4 regions of the Agarivorans albus genome follow, and region 4 is predicted to be linked to each of the others. Evidence: predicted binding sites of a transcription regulator. Region 4 holds the regulator's gene; each other region holds the start of a gene.
The links. The regulator sigma-54, encoded in region 4, starts transcription at its own class of promoters, with help from an activator protein. The targets are predictions, from matches to a motif close to GTTGGCACGNNNNTNGNNT.
Positions count from the first base shown of each region.

Region 1: K5620_RS16310 (Npun_F0296 family exosortase-dependent surface protein) is a predicted target of sigma-54. The motif match lies at 3,239-3,257, and genes of this name have one in related genera.
Region 2: K5620_RS09025 (PEP-CTERM sorting domain-containing protein) is a predicted target of sigma-54. The motif match lies at 3,368-3,386, and genes of this name have one in related genera.
Region 3: K5620_RS15585 (nitrate reductase) is a predicted target of sigma-54. The motif match lies at 2,949-2,967, and genes of this name have one in related genera.

Region 1 covers NZ_AP023032.1:3,587,820-3,593,641, forward strand. The annotation lists gene K5620_RS16285 (DUF3581 family protein) at 1-255, shown strand, start outside; gene K5620_RS16290 (Lrp/AsnC family transcriptional regulator) at 281-754, opposite strand; tRNA gene K5620_RS16295 (tRNA-Phe) at 1,185-1,260, shown strand; gene K5620_RS16300 (BamA/TamA family outer membrane protein) at 1,408-2,562, shown strand; gene K5620_RS16305 (DUF4442 domain-containing protein) at 2,638-3,114, shown strand; gene K5620_RS16310 (Npun_F0296 family exosortase-dependent surface protein) at 3,311-4,024, shown strand; gene K5620_RS16315 (SMP-30/gluconolactonase/LRE family protein) at 4,248-5,270, shown strand; gene K5620_RS16320 (hypothetical protein) at 5,325-5,783, opposite strand.
Region 2 covers NZ_AP023032.1:1,966,440-1,972,261, forward strand. The annotation lists gene K5620_RS09020 (alpha-amylase) at 337-2,478, shown strand; gene K5620_RS09025 (PEP-CTERM sorting domain-containing protein) at 2,547-3,335, opposite strand; gene K5620_RS09030 (DUF4174 domain-containing protein) at 3,692-4,126, shown strand; gene K5620_RS09035 (oligogalacturonate-specific porin KdgM family protein) at 4,191-4,946, opposite strand; gene K5620_RS09040 (alginate lyase family protein) at 5,015-5,822, opposite strand, start outside.
Region 3 covers NZ_AP023032.1:3,441,378-3,447,199, forward strand. The annotation lists gene K5620_RS15580 (EAL domain-containing protein) at 1-127, opposite strand, end outside; gene K5620_RS15585 (nitrate reductase) at 216-2,885, opposite strand; gene K5620_RS15590 (hypothetical protein) at 3,262-3,624, opposite strand; gene K5620_RS15595 (ribonuclease H family protein) at 3,628-4,398, opposite strand; gene K5620_RS15600 (LysR family transcriptional regulator) at 4,494-5,441, opposite strand; gene K5620_RS15605 (SDR family oxidoreductase) at 5,489-5,822, shown strand, end outside.
Region 4 covers NZ_AP023032.1:648,857-654,678, reverse strand. The annotation lists gene K5620_RS03150 (calcium/sodium antiporter) at 1-349, shown strand, start outside; gene K5620_RS03145 (KpsF/GutQ family sugar-phosphate isomerase) at 389-1,354, shown strand; gene kdsC (3-deoxy-manno-octulosonate-8-phosphatase KdsC) at 1,354-1,905, shown strand; gene lptC (LPS export ABC transporter periplasmic protein LptC) at 1,902-2,459, shown strand; gene lptA (lipopolysaccharide transport periplasmic protein LptA) at 2,485-2,964, shown strand; gene lptB (LPS export ABC transporter ATP-binding protein) at 2,964-3,689, shown strand; gene K5620_RS03120 (RNA polymerase factor sigma-54) at 3,742-5,244, shown strand; gene hpf (ribosome hibernation promoting factor) at 5,269-5,556, shown strand; gene ptsN (PTS IIA-like nitrogen regulatory protein PtsN) at 5,565-5,822, shown strand, end outside.

The DNA of each region.
Region 1 (5,822 bases), 1.9 Mb from region 4:
ATGAGCCTGCATTTCGAGCAATTACCAACTCGCTCTCCACATTTAGAGTTTGTTGGCGGTGAGTTTATTCCCAATGGAAAACGCGGCGTAGCCTTGCTTAAATTTACTATCAGCGAAGATGGCCAAGTTATCGGCAAAGGTCAAAAACGCATGGTACTAGGCAGCTTGCTCCCGTACGAAAAAGCCGAAAGTGACATGCTAATTGATAACTACGAAGGATGCCGCCAGGCCTTCTTAAAACGCCAACAAGCGTAAACAACTAAAGCGCCAATCGGCGCTTTTATTTTATCTGCGATAAAGGCAAGGCTGTGTGGCTAAACACCTGCTGCAGCACAAAGCTAGAGCGCACGCCAGTAACCCCTTCTATCCGAGTTAGTTTGCCCAACAAAAACGCCTGATAATGCTCCATATCTCTTACTACAACTTTAAGCTGGTAATCTGCATCGGTGCCAGTAACTAATGCGCACTCCATCACTTCTTCATAGGCACTAATAATTTTTTGAAAATTTTCGAAGCGCTCTGGGGTATGCCTATCCATAGAGATATGAATATAAGCGGTAAGGTTTAGGTTGAGCTTTTTTTCGTTAAGTAAGGTAACGTGTTTAGCAATGAGCCCGGCATCTTCCAAGGCTTTTACCCGCCGTGAACATGGTGACGGAGATAAACCAACTTGCTCAGCTAACTCTAAATTGCTAATTCGCCCATTGTTCTGCATCAAATCTAAAATCTTTCTATCGGTGCGATCAAGGCGCATTACTTACCTCCAAGTTTAAGCATCATTTCAACCTTGGTTTATTTCACCCCAAATAAATCCAAACTACAACAATCATTGCCAATAAACTCTAAAAATAAGCAATATAGACAAACACTCACCCTTTTATATTAAATATACTTATTACAGTGAAAAATACTCGGGAACGGCAACAAATATACCCATTTGCTAGCCAATAGTTTGCTCACCACGTTAACTAGCCCCACTCTAATCGGCATTTACCCTTTGCCAGTACAGAGAACAGTGAAACCCATCACTTAAGTATCCAAACTATCTAAAGGTGGCTTAGGCCACCTTTTTGTTTATTCTTTTGCCAGTTATTGTGCGCCATTTAATCGAAGCTCAATTATTTCATTTTTTTTACTGATTTCGGTTGACTTAAACCGGCAAAATTCGTTTAATAGCGCCCGTCGCCCGGATAGCTCAGTCGGTAGAGCAGAGGATTGAAAATCCTCGTGTCGGTGGTTCGATTCCGCCTCCGGGCACCACCTTTAAAAAGCCTGCATTTATGCAGGCTTTTTTCGTTTTAGCTTCCCATACTAAATACCGCAAAAGGCTATCGCTTTAGTTGGCGAATAGCTAAACTCTAACTAAGTGTTTGATATCACATTGCCCACTATTTCAAGGAATGAAATATGCGCCTTTCTTCTTTAGCCCTAGTTTTACCGCTAGTTCTTTCTTCTGGACATAGCCAAGCTGATTTTTTTGAACAGTTTGTTGACCCTACCGACGGCCGTATGGATGCTAGCCAATGGCTTATGGATAACGCAGTAGGTTTTCTGCCGGTACCAATTATTATTACCGACCCCGCGGTGGGTTACGGCGGCGGTTTAGTATTAGCTTTTTTTCACGAAAACGAAGAACTGCAAAATGAACAGCCGGATGATCCCAATGCCCCGCTAAAACTTACACCTAGTGTGTCGGGTTTATTAGGGCTAGCGACAGAAAACGGCACGCGAGGTGCGGGGGCGTTTCATATGGGCATATGGAAGCAAGACAGTATTCGCTACATCGGTGCAATTGCGGGTGTAGATGCCAATATTGATAGCTTTCGCTTGCCCAGCGAAGGGGCAGTTGGCGACATTCCCATTAGAGTTAATCTAAAAGGTACTTACTTACTGCAACAAATCCGCTTTCGCTTAGGCGATAGCCCGTGGTTTGCTGGAGCCAAATACACCTTTTTAAATAGTGACAGTGAGTTTTCTATTGGCAACCTGCCTGATTACTTAAAGCCTCAGTTGAGCATGAAGGATGGCGGAGTAAGCCTGCTGCTTAACTACGATACTCGAGATAACTCGTTTAGTCCTAACCAAGGTCTGTATGGCAACATTAGTTATGCTAAACACGCTGATTACTTTGGCGGCGACAATGATTATTCAATCGCCTCTGGTGAGTTTTCTGGCTTTAGTTATCTAGGCAATAGCTTCCAAGGCTCTATGCGTTTATCGGCCTCCAGTGCCCATGGCGATACGCCTTATTATGCCCTGCCCTTTATTGATATGCGCGGCATACCAGCCATGCGTTACCAAGGCGAGCGCATGGCAACCTTGCAAGGTGAGCTGCGCTACGACTTTGATGCTCGCTGGTCTGCGGTTGTATTTGGCGGTGTTGGGCAAGCATTTAGCTCAGAGCAAAACCTAGGTGACACACCTAACCGCTATGCTAAAGGCCTAGGTTTTCGTTACCTAATGGCTAGGCGCTTTAATTTACGTACCGGGATAGATGTTGCCAGAGGCCCAGAAGATACCACCCTGCACTTTATTGTGGGCGCTGGTTGGTCAGATTTTTAATCCGCCAAACAACAAATGTTGACTTTTTGTTAACAACAAGCTCTACTGGTAAGACCTCTTAAACAAGGAAAAGTTATGCTTCCCAGTGTTCGTAAAGCCAACTTGATGTTGAGTTTGTTTGGTATGTTCAAAGTACCCTTAATTTGGTACTGCCGTCCTAAGATCCTTGAGATGGATGAACAGAAGGTTATTGTTAAAATTCCCCTTAAACGCCGAACCAAAAACCACCTTAACAGTATGTACTTTGGAACCTTAGCGGTTGGCGCAGACGTAGCCGGAGGCTTCTTAGCGATAGCTAAAGCCGAACAATATGGCAAAAAAGTATCGCTAGCGTTTAAGGCGGTTGAAGGGCAGTTTTTAAAGCGCCCGGAAGCAGACGTTATCTTTAGTTGTACCGACGGCAAACTCATTGACCAAATGCTCGAGCAAACCATGCAAAGCGGCGAGCGAGTAAACCAAGCCGTAACGATAAATGCTACCTGCCCCTCTATTAGCGGCGACGAAGTAGTGGCCAAGTTTTCTCTAACCCTCTCTTTAAAAGCCATCCAATAAACCAATAGTCGGCTGTATTCAGCCGGCTTTTGCAATTTGCAAACAGCTAAGTGCAGCTCGCTCCATAAAGCTAGAAGCAAGCAATTTTTGGCTCTAAACCTTTGTAATAAAAGGCACTATAAACATTGGCACGAAACTGGATATAACACCTTAACTACGCACTAAACAGTGCTTAAATTTAGTTGTCGAGGTTTATATGAAATCTATATCGCATGCTTTATTCATCACTGCTTGTATTAGCTTCTCAAGCCATGCTGGCATTATTTACACTATTGAGGCTCCAGGCATCCAAACTTCACAAATTAGTGGGCCTAGCTATACAGAAAACTTCGACAACTTAACGTCATCCCAACTCAGTAATGGCTACCAAAATGCCTTTGGAGAGTACTCGGTAGATAAAGGCCAAGCCAAAGTGGCTGATTTTGGCGTTTATGGTGGAGCACATGGCGAGGGTAAATACTTATTTATTCCAAATAAAAGTGCCGTTCAGCTCATTTTTGACCAGCCTGTAGGCTACTTTGGTTTTTGGTGGAGTGCCGGAGACAATGGAAACCAACTTAGTATTACCACCCAGTCTGAGCAGTTGTCCTTTAAAACCAACCAAATTCTTGATGCTGCTGTGCTAGAACCTGGCCATTACGGTAGCCCTACTAGCGTTAAAGGCAACAAACGTGAACCCTATGGTTACGTTAATCTATTCGCCGAAAGCAATGCTGACAAAATTACCGCTATCCGCTTTTTTGGTCGCAACTTCGAGACAGATAACCACACGGTAAGTATTCAACGCGAAGCACTAACCGGCCGCTCATTAGCACCTGTAACAGTGCCGGAGCCGAAGACTTGGTGGTTAATTAGCTTAGGGCTTGTATTGCTTTTATTGAGCCAGCGACGCTCAAAGCGAACCGCTTAAGCTTAGAAGATCATTGAACGCCTATTCCCCTCCCCAACTGGATAACCAATTATTAAGGTAATCTTGCGAGATTTAGTAAAAAAGCGCGGCAAAAACGAGACTTAAGCAGAAACACTTAGGTTAATAACTTGTATTCTTTGAATCACAGCAACAAAATGGAAAACCAATTTAACAAATTAGTTAACCAGAAGTATTTATTGCTCATCATATAAAGGAATACTAAATGAGAACTGCCTTTGTTTTAGCCGCTAGCTTGCTTGCTAGCGCTTGTTCAACTACCTCTGATCAACTCTCCATCGCCGATGCAGCGGAAACAACCGGCTCAATCGAGTTGATTAACCCACAAGCAAAACAATTTATTGCGGCAGACGCCAAGATTAGTATTCGTGGAAAGGGCTATCGCTGGACAGAAGGACCAGTATGGATTGAGCAACATGGCTTCTTGCTATTTTCCGACATCCCCAACAACACCATCGTAAAGTATCAACCTAATAAAGGTACCGAGCTTTATCTAGAAAACTCTGGTGCTACAGGCCTAGAAGAAGGAGACTACGGACAAGGCTCTAATGGTTTGTTATTAAACCCACAGGGACAGCTGGTGCTACTTCAACAAGGTGACCGCCGTGTAGCACTCATGGATGCCCCATTAAACGAACCTCAAAGTAAATTTGTTACGCTGGCTGGCGAGTACCAAGGCAAGCGCTTAAACAGTCCAAATGATGCGGTTTACCACAACGATGGCAGCTTATACTTTACCGATCCTCCTTATGGACTAAATTCAGGCATGAATGACTCGCGTAAAGAATTAGACTTTCAAGGGATCTATCGTCTAAGCCAAGATGGCGAGCTTGAGTTACTAGACAACAGCGTCAACTTCCCAAATGGCATTGCCTTAACGCTTGACCAAAAAACCTTAATTGTGGCGGTGTCTGATGACAAACATCCACGCTGGTTAGCTTATGATGTAAACCCAGACGGCAGCATTAGCAACAAGCGGATATTTCACAACGCTAAAGCGTTACTTGGTGTAGCTGGAGAACAAGGTTTACCAGATGGAATGGCGGTTCATTCTAGCGGTAATATCTTTGCCACAGGGCCAGGTGGAGTGTGGTTGTTCTCCCCACAAGGGGAAGTACTTGCCAAAATACGTACCGGACGTTTAACCGCTAATTGTACTCTGTCGGCCGATGAAAAATACCTGTTTATAACAGCTCACGACACCCTAATGTCGGTGCCACTGTTGTGATGAAACCCGCTTGCTTAATGAGGTCTTAAGGCCCCTTTAAGCAAGCGCTTAACTTTATTGCTTTTGCCACTTTTCACCTTTTAAGGCCATGAAGTCACGCCCCATTTTTAGCACCAATATCTTGCTGTCAGTCTCATTATCAATATAAGCACCGGCTGGTACCGTAGCTAGCTCGTCTTTAGCAAGCATTAACCCGCCTGGCATTTTTTTACCGCCAACAACATTTCCCCCCTCGAGCACTGCCATTTCAATTACCGACGGAGCTTGAAAGTACCAATACTCATCATCTTCAGCACTAAGTGGATACTCTCCTTTTAAAAAACGTACACCTCGCTTTCCTTGTTGGGCGCTGTCTAACCATACTAAGGCATCATTAAACTGAACCTTGCTAGCGGGCTCACTAACCTGGGTAACTGGGCGCTCCTCGAAACCAGACCCCACCCCCACAGATTTACATGCACTAACTAACAACACGCATAAGGTTAAACATACAACACGCTTTATTTGTAACACTTCAATTCCATCCTTAGGTTTAAGTCGCTATACAGCGTT
Region 2 (5,822 bases), 1.3 Mb from region 4:
TTTAGTCAAGCTTTAAGCGAATACTACTAACTTAAACTGTTTCTTTTATCTGTCTGCTAATTGTGTTTCTTAAGCGAATTATTCTGCAAAAATAACCACAATAAAGACCCGACATCATAAAACAACATCACAGGTGCAGCAAGGGGCACGCGCCAATGAATGTGTATATGACGGCGAACGTGCTGTTTTGCCAAATGAAAGCGCTGTCAGTCATAAAATTCGCAAATAATCATGCTTTGTTAGTGAAAACTTAAGTAGCTTTTGTTTTCATCACTTCAAATAGTTGAACGAGGTGTTTGCGCGCAGTTTGCGATAGGTAAATACCATGGAGGTTGAATGAAAGGTTTTAAACTAGGTTTATTGAGTGCGGCTCTTGTTATGGCGGGTGGTTCGGCGAACTTGTCGGCAGCGATGATCAAAACGCCTCTTTACATGAATTATGCCGATAGCGGTGTAAATGTTGAGCAGCGCTTAAAATTTGCAGGAAAAAGTAAATATAAAATTACTGTTCCACTAGAGAAGGGGACTTATAAAGTTCAGATCTCTGACGAAGGCTTGCAGTGTGGCTTGCGTTTTGGTCCAGCAGAAGAAAGTAAACTTCGTTTTTCAAAACCTCACGACTTGAGTAATTGTGCTGAAGAACGGTATTACGAGTTGAAAATATTGTTTGCGGGTAACTACGAGTTAATTTTAGATAACTCAGACGCCGACAAACCTACCTTACAAGTTTCACGTAAAGCACAAGCTTCAACCTTTAAACGTAAACCGCCAGCGGTTGATTGTATTGCTTGGGATGGGCAGCCGGTAACGGTTGACGTAAGCTCCACCTTTAAAAATGGTCAAACTGTTAAAGACTTTTATTCTGGCCAAACCCAGAAAGTGGCTAATGGTAAAGTTACCATGCAGCCAGACCCTGCTAGCGGCGGAATCTTGTTGCTGGAAGCTGCAGATGCCAAAGCCAGTGAGTTTTCATGGGATAACGCGAGCGTTTACTTCATAATGACTGACCGTTTTAATAATGGTGACACCAGTAATGATTACCCGCTGAATCGTAAAGCAGATGGTAAACAGGAAATTGGTACCTTCCAAGGTGGTGACTTTAGCGGTATTACCGCTAAATTGGATTACATCAAAGACTTAGGCATGAATGCCATTTGGGTTACGCCTATTGTTGAGCAAATTCATGGTTTCGTGGGCGGCGGCGATAAAGGCAGCTTCCCATTTTATGGTTACCATGGCTACTGGGCTTTAGATTTTACTAAAATCGATCCAAACCTAGGCAGTGAAGAAGATTTTGGTCGCTTTGTTGACGAAGCACATAAACGCGGCATTCGAGTGCTGGTTGACGTGGTAGTTAACCACGTGGGTTATCCGACCATGGATGACATGCAAACCTTCGGCATTAACGCGATGGCTCCTGGTGCTCCTGTTCCAGAAAAGTGGACCGATTGGCAGCCTGATTTTGATAAAGGGCATAACTGGCACCGCTATAACAACTTTATTCGTTGGAGCTCTAGCGAGTGGGTAGATAACTGGTGGGGACCTGATTGGGTTCGCAGTGGCATGGCTGGTTACACCGCACCTGGTGGTGATGATATCACCATGAACCTAGCAGGTTTACCTGACTTATTGACTGAGAGCACTAAACACGTAGGTTTGCCGCCGATTCTTAAAAACAAAAAAGATACCAAAGCAGTTGAGCGTGAAGGCTACACTGTGCTGGATTACTTAGTTGAATGGCATACTAATTGGGTACGCGATTACGGTATTGATGGCTTTAGGGCCGATACTGTTAAACACGTAGAGCCTGAAGTGTGGGCTAAGTTGAAAGATGCAGCTACTGACGCTTTAGCAGAATGGAAGAGTAAAAACCCAGAGAAAGCCATTGACGACAAACCATTTTGGATGGTGGGTGAAGTATGGCACCACGGTGCTTACCGTGACTTTTACTTCGACAACGGTATGGATAGCCTAATTAACTTTGAATATGCAGGCGATAGTGCAGCACTTAAAGGATCGCAGTGTTTGGCGCAAAACGAAAAAATGTATGCAAGCTACGCCAAAGACATAAACAGCGACCCAACCTTTAACTTGCTTACTTACATTAGTTCGCACGATACCAAGTTGTTCTACTCAAACTATGAAGACTTACCGCTGCAAGCGGGTGCCGGTACCGCATTACTTATGATGCCTGGTGGCGTGCAATTGTATTATGGTGATGAGAGTGGCAGACCGCGTGGGCCACAATCGGATGCCTTTGACTCTCCAACTCGTTCGTTTATGAACTGGGAGCAAATTGCTAAAGAAGCAGATCGCCAAGCGCTAGTAAAACACTGGCAAACAGTAGGTCAGTTCCGCGACCGCCATGTTGCCATTGGTGCAGGTGAACATAACAAGATAAGCGATCAACCTTACGCCTTTAGTCGCACCAAAGGTGACGACAAAGTGGTTGTGGTATTTGCTGGCATCAAGCAATAACAACAAGAAATAAGCGGTAATAGCAAAGCGACAGTGTAAATCTATGCTGTCGCTTTTTTTTATTTGCTTTAAACCTGGCTGCGCTTGATCTTTAGCGCGACTAAGCCCAATAGCACCAGCCAAATGCTGCTTGGTTCAGGTACTTGGCTAGCTAGTAGACTTTCTCCGTTAACGATGATCTCCCTAAAGGCGAATGCCTCAGTCCCACCATTTTGATTTGCGTTAAAGTACAAGCTAAGTATTGAACCACTGCCTATTAGGCTCTGGCTAAGTTGCTGGAATTGGTTGTTTAGCACCTGACCGTTTATAGATAGAGGGTCGTTTAGTAGGTATTGGTTCCCGTTGGCCATGGTGTAGCTCTGGTTGGCTTGTTCACCAACAGCGCTAGCAAACAATATCTGAATGGGGGAAGCATCAATTGCATAGCTAAAGCTAAAGTGATCAAATGTTTCAAAATCACCCATAGCAGCCATGGAAATAGAAATTGAACTTAAGGAAAAACCACTAATATCAAACTGCCAAGTTGCTTGCGCGTCACCACTTGGGTTGTTTGGATTTAGCGTATCATTTACGCCAAAGAAGCTGTCTTGGTCAGTTTGTGAATCAACAATACCAAGGCTATCACTTGGGTTACTTAAGCTTGAATCAACCAAGCTATTTGGAATGCTGGCACTTGAAACTGCTTGGTATTTATCAAATCCGTCTTGGTCACTAACAAATTGTTGGCTAAATGGGTTTTGATAATCGACTACATTAAGGCTACTGCTGCTTAGCATGTCGTAGGCGATGATAGTTGCTTGAACAGGCGCGGTGAGTAACAACAAGCTTACAGAGAGTATATTTCTAGTGATTAGCATTAGGCATTCCTTTGTAAAGTTAACATCCTGTAAATCAATAATTGCGCCAAGATGTAAAAGTTATAAAAATCAGTACTTAAGAAAGCATGGCCTGGTGAATCAAGGAATTATGTAAACATTAATGACACTTTTGTTACCAACTGTAGTGTGCTGAACTTATTATATTAATTAATGTTTTTGTAAATAAACTCCCTTGTAGCTTGAGTGGATGGTTTTTCATTTTGATATTAGTCACTTACAAAGCCTCAGTTATTGCTGTAAAAAATCCTGACCAGCAGACTTTTTATTAAGTGGGGATAAATTGAACTTTATCCCCTAAGACTTCGTTCTAATTAGCAGAGAACGGGGGAATTGTTATGAAACAAGTAATCGCAGCTATGTTGTTATCCATTAGTGGCGTTGCTATGTCTTATCCTTTAGACAGCGACTATTGGGCACACCGAAGTGTGTTGTTTTTTGCGCCACAACAAGACCACGCAGTTGAACAATTTTTGGCAGATGAAATGCGTTACCGTTGCCAGATCCAAGAACGAGATCTTGTTGTTGTAGTGATGACACCGCAACAAGCTTTAGGCAAAACTGGCCCAGTAGCAAGCCATGGGGTCTCTTATTTACGCGACAAATATAAGGTAGAAGATAACAAGCACATAGCAGTGTTAATTGGTAAAGATGGCCACGAAAAACACCGCTGGGGCGCGACTACCAATTGGCAGGAAGTATTTGAAATTATTGATGCAATGCCGATGCGCAAACAAGAAATGCTAAATAATACTAGTGTGTGCTCTGCATAAAAAAAGAACCAAGCAGAAAACCTGCTTGGCTTTAAAGAAGGAAAGCTAAATATTTACGAAATGCTTAAAATTTGTATTTAACACCAACACGGGTTTTAAGTTGGCGTTGGTCAGTTTTAGAGCTAACGCTTGAGTTCCAAAACTCTACGTATGGACGCCATTTTTCAATTTGGTAACCGATGAAGATACCAGCGTCCCAGTTGTCATCACCATTGTTGAATTGTGGATCTTTTGCTTTACCGGCAATTGCGTCCCACTCATAGGTATGACTCTTCCAGTAATTTGCTTCATAGTCCAACTTAAGGTTTGGCATGCTCTTCACTTTATAGCCACCAGTTAAAGTGATTTTAGATTTGTACCAAGTTTCCCCATTTTCCTTTCCATCGGCATATTGGCGAATTTCGTAGCGGTAGCGCAATGCAGTTTTCAAACCGAAATCTGAGGTATAACCTACACGAAACTGCGGTTTATAAGTTACGCGCTCATCGCCAAAGGTAATTGGCATACCAGGTTGGACATACCACTTTTTGTTCAACTTGTGTTTGTAGCTTAGGTCAAACTCTGAGTCACCACGTTGTAAGTTTTCTAGAAAACCGCCGTATTCGCCGTCTTCATTCTTACCACTAAAGAACTTCATCTCTACGCTGTAGTTCCATTGGCCAGCATCGCTTACTTTAGTTGAATCACCGATTTTAATTCGGTAGGCGTGAGCTTCTGTTTCGTGTTTGTATTCACTACGAAAATCTAATTGACCCGCAGCTACAGGTGCTGCGATTAATAGTGCACCAATTGCAATTGAAAGGCTTTTCATTTTTGTCATGATAAATTCCATTTCCAGTTAAGGCCCTTTAACAGGCCTAGTTTTTATTTAGGGAGTTAGGGTAGTTGTTATTGTTTTCGGTATAACAGTTCTATATCTCGTTCAGCCCAAATTTCGGCGAGATTCTTTTTAACAGTAAACTGAGAAAAATCACCCGATTCTGAGAGAGCCAATAAGGTTTGGTCACTCATGCCTAGGGCCGCTTTACGATAAATTGGCATCATGCGCATTACTCGCGGAGTTTTTTTATGCGGGTAAGGCCAGTCTTCTGCTTTGTCTTGATATTGAGCTAACAGCTCGATACCTTTCTTTAATGAACCCCCTTTAGGAGATTCATAATTCCATAGGTCTATGCCAATTTTTTCGCCCACTTGAGCAACACCAGATAAAGCATCCAAATTAAAGTAGCTGTAATGGTAAGAGCGAGTGCGCGCTAATTCATGTGGTTGAGTACCGTCGGCTCTAAACTGACTGTCTATACGCATCTTGCCTTTCTCTACCGCGTTCATGGCAATTGATTCTTTGCCTAAAAAGTAGGAGATGCCTGCAACTTGCAAGTCATACCAAGAGCCGTGGTTGTTTTCAGCATAGGCTTCGCCTTTCGGGCCACCGCCCAATTCGCTGGTGAGCAGCCAATCTAAGTATTCGCCATACCACTGTTTAATGCCGTTTTCGTCTTCTTCTGTCCAAGCGGGAGACTGAGACACCATCGCAATTGCGTCTAACATTCTGTCTGCAAATGAACGTGAATCAATAATTCCTCCGCGGCGTCCTTCAGCTCGGCCTGGTACACCTTGGGCATAGTTCATGTTTGGGTTCATTCGTGTTTCAGGGTTTAAAAACCAAGTGCGAATGTAATCTATAGCCGTTTCTGCA
Region 3 (5,822 bases), 2.0 Mb from region 4:
TTTCCCCAGTAGGCAAATAAACAATCGGTTGATAATGTGGAAAGTAGCTAAGCGGGTTAAGTTGTGTCCGCTTAGCTGCCAGTAAAGCTTGATGTAAGCTCACCACTTTTGAAGGGTTCTTAGTCAACGCTTGTGTTGTCCATATCAATACTACCAGTACATAGCCTAAAATTAATCACTAGGTTAATGCACAAAGTACGCCATAAAAACCTTAGCTACTCCATGGTTACAGTTTTAATCATCCGTTTTATCTCAGGAACACAAGATCCACAGTTGGTTCCGGCTTTACAGTGCTTGCCTACTTGTTCTGCACTTTCGCAAGCATGTTCGCTAATCACATCACTAATGGTCTGCTCCCGAACCTGATGACAAGAACAGACTATTTTGCCTAGGTCAGGAGCTGGGCTGGTGCCAGCCAGCACGCCACGGCGAATGTTGTCAGACATTGGTTGCTGCAACAACGACTCCAACCAAGAGCTTGCATTAAGCTCACCTTTAGCCGCCACGCTAAAGCTAGAGAACAGCTCGCCCTCAATCACCAAAGCGCTGCGGAAGTTCTGTTTGATAGGATCCGCAAAATCTAAGCTTTGTAGCTTGGTTTGCGACATTAAAAAGCCCTTTAGCTTGGCTGCTAGTTCAACTGGAGTGCTGCCATCGGCCAAGCGATATAAAAAGCCATCGGCCAAACCTTGTTTCACCCAATAATCCGCAGGTAAGGCTTGGCACTGCGCTTTAGTTAAAGGCTTAGCTGTAAGCAAAACCGCCTCACTGGCATATTCCCAAGCCGCCAATTTAACCGGCGTATACTTTGACTCAGGCTGACCAGAAAGAGGATCCACAGAGCTATCAACCACTTGGCTCACTAAGCCATCACTTGAATATTGTTCGGTCCAATGAATAGGCATAAATACGTGGCCGGCTTTTTGTCCTTCACTTACTTGAATTCGCACTTTTAGCTGACCAACATTGCTAGATAAGCTCACTATGCTGTTATCACACAAACCTTGGTTAGCTGCATCTTGTGAATTCACTTCTAACAAAGGCTCTGAGCTATGACTTGTTAACTGCGCAGCCAAACCGGTGCGTGTCATGGTGTGCCACTGGTCTCGCATACGACCAGTGTTTAATACCAAAGGAAAAGCATCGCTAGTACCTTGCTTAGTTGCTTGGTTAGTCACCGCAATAAGTTGTGCCTTACCAGAGGTGGTAGAGAAACGACCATCACTGAACAAACTACGATTATCGCTACCCTGTTTGCTTACCGGCCAGCGCTGCGGCTCAATAGCATCAAAGGCTTGCTGGTCTTTGCCCGACAACTCACTAATGTTAAATAAGCGCTCACCACTTTCTGCTAGCAAGCCAGATAACGCTGCGTGTTCACTAAATATATCGGCTGAGCTGGTGTAAGAGAATGCTTCAGCAAACCCCATTTTTTGCGCTACTTGGCTTAATAAGTACCAATCAGGCTTAGTATCACCTTGTGCCTCTACAAAGGCGCGCTGGCGAGATAACATTCGCTCCGAGTTAGTCACTGTGCCATCACGCTCTCCCCAGCCAGCTGCCGGTAACAGTACATCGGCATAACGGGTGGTATCAGTTTCGGCAATACAGTCTGACACCACTACCATTGGGCACGACAACAGCGCTTCGCGTATTTTTGCAGACTCAGGCAAACTTACCGCCGGATTCGTGCCCATAATCCAAATAGCTTTAATCTCGCCTTTGGCAACTTTATCAAATAAATCAACGGCTTTATGCCCAGGCTTTTGACTTAAGTTGGAAGTATTCCAAAAGCCCGATAAGGCTTCTAAATGCTCCGGTTTGTAGTCTAAGTGGCCGGCTAATAGGTTAGATAAAGCGCCCACTTCGCGCCCACCCATAGCATTAGGCTGACCGGTAATAGAAAATGCGCTAGCACCAAGCTTACCTAACTTACCTGTAGCTAAGTGGCTGTTAATAATCGCATTAACCTTGTCTACACCTTGGCTGCTTTGATTTACGCCTTGGCTAAACACGGTCACACAACGCTCGTTATTAGCAAACAACTGGAAGAAACGAAGTAGCGCTTCAGGCTCTAAGCCACAGGTTGTGGCTAAGGCAGCTAAATCACCAGCGTCTTCTACAGCGCTTGCCACTGCAGCTTCAAAGCCCTCGGTAAACTGGGCGATGTAATCACTATCTAATTTTCCATGCTCACTTAGATAAGCTAATAAACCATTGAATAAGGCTACATCGCTACCGCCATTTAGTGGCAGGTGTAAATCTGCAATATCGCAGCTATCTGTTCTACGTGGGTCAATCACTACAACTTTTAAGTTTGGATTAGCTTGCTTAGCGCGCTTTAAACGTTGGTAAACAATTGGGTGACACCACGCCAGGTTAGACCCTACCAAGGTCACCAGCTGGGCATGTTCTAAATCTTCATAGCTACCCGGTACAATGTCTTCACCAAAGGCGCGTTTATGGCCAGCAACCGCTGACGACATACATAAACGAGAATTCGAATCGATGTTTGAACAACCAATAAAGCCTTTAATCAGTTTATTAGCAACGTAGTAGTCTTCAGTTAACAGCTGTCCAGACACATAAAATGCCACCGACTCAGGGCCATGTTCAGCAATGGTTTGACTGAAGCGAGAGGCTACATAACTTAATGCTTTATCTAAAGATTCTTGATGGCCTTTAATATAGGCATGCTCTAAACGGCCTTGTTTAATCACCGTTTCACCCAGTGCAGAGCCTTTAGAACATAACAAGCCTCGGTTGGCCGGATGGCTCGCATCACCGCGCACTTCTACCGCTCCATTACTTGCTACTTTTGCTTCAACGCCACAGCCCGTTCCACAATATGGGCAGGTGGTCTTAATCCATTGTTGTTGAGACACCACGTAAACTCCTCACCTTATTCTTTGCTGGGCTTTTATTGCCCGCATTTATGCTTAGATACAAAGCAAAAGGCGAACCAATAAAATCCCGCAAAAACCTATTACTTAAGGAGTATAAAAAATCGATAAATTGGCAGAAAAAGCCGAATTTTGAGTGCTGAAACAAAATAGCGCACAAGCATGGTGCAAGATGTCCCGAAATTGGGCTTTATTGGAATAGCAGCAAGCATCTCTTTCCAGCTGTTTAAACCTCAATTCTTAAACGAACAGATGCAAAGCGCGAAATGGGGAAGCAATTAAACCAACCGCCTTATTTACAACAATGGCTAACAAGATATAAAACACAAAACCAGAGCCTTAGCTCTGGTTTCTATGCTTAGTTTACAGCTGGAGAAAAGTAAGATTTTATCCAATCGTAAAGTACTTGTTGGTTAAACTCGGCAAAAGCGATTTGGCTAAAATCACCCGCAGGGTCTTGCTCTTTAAAAGCAAATTTATACAGCACTTGCTCTGGATTTTGATCATGTAAAATCACAATAATTCGCTTGCTGGTTTTTAAGCAATCGATGGTCATCACATCAGCCGGCACGCCATTTTTACGCATGTTACGACTAATGCCTATCACCGGATCGATTTGCGCAAAATCTTGCTGAATTCTTAAATGAGCAGCGTTCGCCATATCAGACAATTTTATTAAGCGCTGTTCACTTGGGCTATTTTCTGCGGTTTGATTTTCCATTTACTAACCTGCCCGTAGCGCCAAAATAGCGGGAATATTTAAGGCCTTGCTGTAAGCAACAAAAGCTTGCTCTTTCTCAGCGATAGCCACAATCGACATCCGATCAGCTAGCTCGTTGCCCTCTACCCCAACATGGCCATTTACATGCAATATTTGCAGTTTATCTTTAAGCTGTTGGTAGCGTTCAAACATTTCCTGAATTAACTCCAGATTCTTAATCTCACCACCAGATTTCTTCCACCCCTTCTTCTGCCACCCTGCAGCCCATTGAGTAATACATTGAATGGAGTATTTAGAGTCACACAAAATTGCCACTCGCAAACCTTTAGCCAGCTCTTGCTGGGCCATAATCATTGCTTGATTAAGGGCGTTTAGCTCTGCGGTATTGTTAGTGCCCATGGGGTTATATAGGCCATACCAAAGCTCGGCCAACTCTTCGTTGCGATACAAGGCTAAGCCCGAGCCAGCCTCTCCTGGGTTTGGCTCGCAGCCACCGTCTGTATAAATTTTCACTTCTGCGGCTAATTTATTGATCTCCGCAGCAGTATAGGTTTTCACCGTTTGCCCCGACGCTCGTTTACGCGCTGGCGCTGCACCGGAAGCTTTTACGCTAGCACTGGCCTTACCGCCAAAAGCAGCTTCAGCCTCAGCTAAAGTAGGGAAAGACTTGTAACGCGCACCAGCAAACTTATCAATGCTGCGCTTACAGGTGGGCCAATCGTTAAAAATGCCGGTGTCTCGCCCTTGCCATACCACGTAGTACTTTTTAGCCATGTTTGATTCTCTTACTTATTTGCTGGCTAATATAACCAAGCAAGCGGCTGAACACGAAGGGAAACTTAGAATTTATCTAAGCGCGAATACTTAACTCAAACTGATTGCAAGTTATCTAGCAAAAACTGACTAAATACCGCCACCTTGTTTGGCATAAAAGTACGAGATGGATAAAGCAACCATATTGCACTATCGCTATTCGCTCCTGTCACTTGCCAATCGCTAAGTACCTGAACTAATTTGCCAGATTTAAGATCCTCGCGAACCGTCCAATCGGCCAACAACGCTAAGCCCATGTCATGGTTCACACACTCTTTGATTGCGGCAGCACTCGACAAACTAAGCGAAGGGGTAATTGCAATCTTTTGGCTAGTTTTACCTTGGCTAAATAACCACTGCTTATTTAGCTCGCGATAAGTAAAACCTACAAGGTTATGGTCAGTAACATCGAAAGGTTGTTGAATCTTAGCGCTCCGCTTGAGGTAAGCCGAGCTCGCCACCAGTAAATAATCCACATCCAGTAGTTTACGAGCCACCAAGCTACTATCATTTAGTGCCCCGTGGCGCAACACCAGATCAAATTGCTGAGCAATAAGATCAACTCTGGAGTCGGATAAATCCAACTCCAATTGTATCTTGGGGTAGGCTTGCTGAAACTTACCCAATAGAGGTGCTAATACCAATTGACCAAAGGAGCTGGACGCGCTCACTCGCAGTAACCCCGAGGGCTGCAAAGTTTCGCCTAAGGCCTCTTGCTGAGCTAAATCAAACTCTTCTAACAAAGGTTCCATACGCAAATAATAGCGCTCAGCGGCTTGGGTTGGATTAAGTGTTCGAGTGGTTCGTTGGAACAAACGCAAGCCCAATTCCTCTTCTAAACCGGCAATAGTGCGAGAAATAGAAGACGCTGCTACATTGCGCTGCTTAGCCACTACAGCAAAGCTTTTAGCCCGATAAACCGCCACAAAAATCTTCAGCTTAGTAATGTCCATTGGTGCAAAATCCGCATTAATGATTTGCATACAGCCTAGTTTATTGTGCATTTAGATCAACTTAATCTCACTAACTAAAAGCTTAAGGAGATTGGTTGATGCAAAACACTACACACTTTTCAGGAAAAACCGCCCTCATCATGGGTGCGAGCCGTGGCATAGGCCTTGCGACAGCTCAAGTACTCGCAAGCCTTGGTGCCAAAGTGGTGCTGGCAGCACGCAATGAGCAAGAAATCGGAAAACAAGCGCTACTCATTAAGCAACAGGGCGAAATTGCCGACGCCATCACCTGTGATGTAAGCCAATATAGCTCGGTGCTTAATGCGGTCGACTACTGTTTGTCACTGCATGGACAAATCGACTTTCTAATTAACAATGCCGGGGTGATAGAGCCTTTAACAACACTAGTAGAAAGCGATCCTAGTTTATGGG
Region 4 (5,822 bases):
GAGTGACTTAGTTATCGGCTTAACCATCATTGCCATCGGCACCAGTTTGCCAGAGCTAGCTGCTTGTATCGCAGGCGTGATAAAAAAAGAAGACGATTTGGTTTTAGGCAACATTATTGGTTCTAACCTTTTCAATATTTTGGCTGTATTGGCTGTACCTGCCATGTTGGCGCCAGGTCCTATCGACGCCAACGCTGCGGGCCGCGATTTTTATGTGATGATGGGTGTAACCGTAGTGCTGTTTGTAATGGCCATGGGTTTTGGTAAAAGCCGTAAGATTTCTCGATGGGAAGGCGGCTTATTGTTAAGCGGCTTCATAGGCTACCAAATGCTATTATTCTTAGCATAAGCCGCTGTTGTCACTAATTTTAAAACTAAGGGGAAGTGAGTGTCATTTGATTACATCGCTGTTGCTAAGCGAGTACTAGAAATTGAAAGCTTAGGTATTGATAACCTTCACCAATATATCGACCAAGAATTTGCGGCTGCCTGCGAAATGATACTGGCCTGTAAGGGTAAAGTTATCCTCACAGGCATGGGTAAATCAGGTCATATTGCTAACAAAATTGCTGCCACCTTAGCATCTACTGGCACACCCGCTTTTTTTGTCCATCCTGGCGAAGCCTGCCACGGTGACTTAGGCATGATCGCCGCCGACGATATCGTATTAGCCTTGTCTAACTCAGGCGAATCTGAGGAAATATTGTCTCTTTACCCAGTGTTTAACCGCATTGGTGTGCGCTCTATTGCCATGACTAGTAACCCCAACTCATCTATGGCAAAGCAGGCCAACTATCACTTATGCATCTCGGTGCCACGTGAAGCGTGCCCCTTAGGGCTAGCACCAACAGCAAGCTCTACAGCTACCTTAGTAATGGGCGATGCTCTAGCAGTTGCTTTATTGGAAGCTCGCGGCTTCACAGCCGATGACTTTGCCCTGTCTCACCCAGGCGGAACTTTAGGCAAAAAACTGCTACTCAGTGTGAGCGACTTAATGCTAACTGGGGAACAAATTCCGCTAGTAACAGTCGAACAAACTATTCGCGAAGCGCTATTCGAAATCACTGCCAAAGGTTTAGGCATGGTGGGAGTACTTGATTCTAAGCAGCAGCTGGCAGGCATTTTTACCGATGGCGACTTGCGTCGTATCCTTGATCAGCGCATCGACATTCACGATACCCAAATTGGCCAAGTGATGACGCAGAACCCCAAAGTAATTGACGACAATTGGCTAGCCTTTGATGCCTTAAAGTTAATGAAAACCAAGTCAATTAACGGCTTGTTTGTGCTAAACAATAAAGCCGTTGTGGGTGCATTTAATATGCATACCTTATTACAAGCCGGAGTTTACTAGTGACAATTAACACGCCCTATGGCGCGGTTAGCCAAAGCAATTTTGACGCGGCAGCAAAAATTAAACTTTTAGTTTGCGATGTAGACGGGGTTTTCTCCGATGGTCGCATTTATATGGGCAATGACGGAGAAGAACTTAAAGCCTTTCATACCCACGACGGATTTGGCATTAAAGCGCTACTGAATATCGGCGTCGAAGTCGCTATCATCACCGGCCGCCAATCAAATATTGTGCAACAGCGTATGCAGGCTTTAGGAATTACTCGTATCTACCAAGGCCAACAAGACAAACTCGTCGCCTACCAGCAAATGCTTGAACAATTGTCACTAGCTCCTGAAAACGTAGCCTATATTGGTGATGATGTGGTCGACACCCCAGTAATGCACGACTGTGGTTTAGGTGTAGCCGTGCAAGATGCTCACCCCTTGTGTAAACAACGTGCCAACCTTATCACCCAAACCCGTGGCGGTTTTGGTGCGGTTCGAGAGCTTTGCGATCTAATACTGCAAGCAAAAGGCGAGCTTGATAATGCTCAAGGTATGAGTGTATGAATCGCCCAACCTGGTTCTTTGCAGGCTTATTTCTCTTGGCCTTGGTGCTGTGGCAGCTTAGTCCTTCGGAAACTCAGCAGCTAAGTGCTAAACGCGAAGCCAGCAAACCAAACTTTGTTGCCGAAAAGCTCTACAGCGTGAGTTTTGGCGAAGATGGTAGCCCGCGCTATCGGATCTATGCTGAGGAAATGGAGTTTTTTGAACAACTTAAGCACACAACTTTTGCTCAACCAAAGATCTTAGTGTACCCAGATCCAAGCCAACCTGTATGGCAAATTGTGGCCGATCACGCTACAGTACAGCAGCAGCAAAACGTCATTTTAAATGACAATGTAGTAATTAAAAATTTAAGCCGTGGCGAGTATGTTCGCGACTTAATAACCGAAAAATTGGAGATCGACCTGCAAACAGAAACCATGAGCAGCGATCAACCTGTTACCGTTTATGGCCCTTCATACGAACTGTATGGCGTTGGCATGGACGGTGATTTAGCCAACGAAATAGTGACTTTATTAGATGATATCGAAGCGGTTTACCACAACCCACAAGAGTAAGTTAGCACTTGCGGCTAGCTTGTTTATGCTTTCTTGGGGTTCACAAGCACTAGAAGACGACTTCAACAAACAAATTATTGTTGATGCTGACCGCCAGCAGGTCAATATCAAAGAAAACCGAGTCACCTTTTACAATAATGTTGTGGTGACTCAAGGCTCGATTAAAATGCACGCCGAAGAACTCAGTGTTATTGGTAGCGAAGAAAAAGGCAGCGAAGTAATGATCGCTAAAGGCGAACCCGCAACGTTTTATCAATTACTTGATAGTGGCAAGCCAATTGAAGCTGAAGCGAACGAAGTGCGTTACGACCTAAAAACCCAAACGCTAACACTCACCACCAATGCTCAACTCAAACAAGAAGAGAGCTTGGTAAAAGGTAAAATGATCAAATACAGCATCAACAAACAAGAAATGGTGGCACAAGGCGACGAAAATAGCCGTGTAACTACTATTTTCCTGCCTCAGCAGCTTGACGAACTAACGCCCAAGGAAGACCAGCAATAATGAGTACGCTAATTGCTGAAAACCTAGCTAAAGCCTACAAGGGCCGTAAGGTAGTTAAAAACGTTAGTCTAAATGTAGAAACCGGTAAAATTGTTGGCTTGTTAGGTCCAAACGGCGCTGGCAAAACAACCACTTTTTACATGGTGGTGGGCTTGGTGCCTCGTGACCAAGGCCGAATCCTCATCGATGATGACGATATTTCTAGTACAGCGATGCATACCCGCGCACGCAAAGGCATTGGCTACCTTCCGCAAGAAGCGTCCATCTTTCGCCGCTTATCTGTGGAGAAGAACATACTCGCCGTATTAGAGACCCGAAAAGACCTCGATAAAGAGCAACAAATTGGTGCATTAGACGACCTTCTTGAAGAGTTTCACATTGGCCATATTCGCAAAAATCTAGGCATGAGCTTATCGGGTGGTGAGCGTCGAAGGGTTGAGATTGCCCGAGCGCTAGCCGCCGCACCTAAGTTTATTTTGCTTGACGAACCCTTCGCAGGGGTAGATCCTATTTCTGTTATCGATATTAAAAAGATCATTGAACACCTACGTGATCGCGGTCTAGGTGTACTAATTACCGACCACAATGTTCGAGAAACTCTCGATGTTTGTGAGCATGCCTATATCGTTAGCCAAGGCGAATTGATAGCCTCAGGAAAGCCAGAAGAAATTCTCGAAAACGAACATGTGAAACGAGTTTATCTCGGAGAACAATTCAAGCTATAGTTAAAGTGCAAGTTTAAAAAAAGACAATAAGAAGAAGGAACAGCGGTAGTTAATGAAAGCATCTTTGCAGTTGCGTCTTGGTCAGCAGTTAACCATGACCCCCCAGTTACAACAGGCCATTCGCTTACTCCAGCTTTCAACACTGGATTTACAGCAAGAGATTCAAGAGGCTCTGGAAAGTAACCCTCTGCTTGAGGCGGATGAGTCTCACGCCAGTGATAGTGACGCAACCGACGCTAAATCTGCCAATGAGAAGTCTACCGAGGCCGAATCCACTGCGGACATAGACAACAGTCAAATTGAAGCAGGCGATGCCATTAATCAAGAAACTGTTTCTGACGACCTCCCTGTTGACTCTACTTGGGACGATATCTACAGCGCCAGTTCTGCCCCAGCCAGCTCATCTGGCAGCGCCGTGAGCGATGACAACGATATGTTGTTTCAGGGCGAAACTGTCGACTCTTTACAAGACCACTTATTGTGGCAAATGCAACTCACTCCATTTAGTGAAGTAGACCAAGCTATTGCTTTAGCCATTATTGATGCAGTAGATGAATCGGGCTACCTCACCCAAGACTGTGAGCAGCTACTAGAAGGCTTACGTTCAAGCGATAACAATGACTTAGATGTAGAGCTAGATGAAGTAGAAGCAGTACTTAAACGCATCCAACATTTCGATCCAGTTGGTATAGCAGCGCGCTCGCTGCAAGAGTGTTTACTAATCCAATTAAGCCGTTTTGCCGAAGACACCCCTTGGCTAAATGAAGCCAAAGATGTAGTTTCAAATCACATTGATGTATTAGCTAATCGCGATTTTCGTCTATTAGCCCGCAAAACCAAACTTAAAGAAGACCAGTTACGCGAAGTCATGCGTTTGATTCATACGCTTGAACCTCGACCAGGTAACGCGGTAGAGCCTAACCAAGCCCAGTATGTTATCCCGGATGTATCGGTTGTAAAACGCCAAGGCCGCTGGGTTGTAGAGCTCAACCCAGATGCAATGCCTAAGTTGCGTGTTAACTCCCACTATGCATCTTTAAGTAAAACCTCTACCAACGCTAACGATACCCAGTTTATTCGTAGCCACTTACAAGAAGCCAAGTGGTTTATTAAAAGTATCGAGAGCCGAAATGAAACCCTATTAAAAGTATCCAACTGCATTGTTCATCATCAACAGGCGTTTTTTGAATATGGCGAAGAAGCCATGAAGCCAATGGTACTGAACGATGTGGCAGAAGCTGTAGAAATGCACGAATCCACCATTTCCCGGGTAACCACCCAAAAATTCATGCATACACCTCGCGGCATCTTCGAGCTTAAGTATTTCTTTTCTAGCCATGTGGCTACCGATGGTGGAGGTGAGTGCTCATCAACCGCTATTCGTGCATTAATCAAGAAACTGGTAGCTGCCGAAAATACCAGTAAACCACTCAGCGACAGCAAAATTGCTGATATTTTGGCAGATCAGGGGATCAAGGTGGCAAGACGTACGATTGCTAAATATCGTGAGTCTTTAGCAATTCCACCTTCTAACCAACGTAAGAGCCTTATCTAAGGCCACTAAAAGGGGAAGATATCTATGCAAATTAACCTTACTGGACACCACGTAGAAATAACTGAATCTTTGAAAGAATATGTCCACACCAAGTTTGCCAAACTCACCCGACGATTCGATCAGATCAATAACGTTCACGTCATCCTCAACGTAGAAAAACTGAACCAAATTGCTGAAGCCACATTACATTTAAACGGCGGCGAAGTATTTGCAACCTCTGAGCATTCTGACATGTATGCCGCCATCGACAGCCTGATTGATAAACTTGATCGCCAAGTCATCAAACATAAAGAAAAACTTAACAAACGTTAGCCACCCCCATGCAACTAAATAAAGTACTTAGCTTGGACTGCACCCAAAGTGCAGTTCAATGCTCTTCAAAAAAACGCGCCCTAGAAATAGTAAGCGAACTGGCTGCCAAGCAGCTTGATACCACTACCCAATGCATTTTTGAAAGCTTGTTAAATCGAGAAAAAATGGGCAGCACAGGTATTGGCCAAGGTATTGCTATTCCTCATGGCCGTATCGACAACCAGCATCAAGCCACAGCGGTTTTCTTGCGTTGCGATCCCCCTATT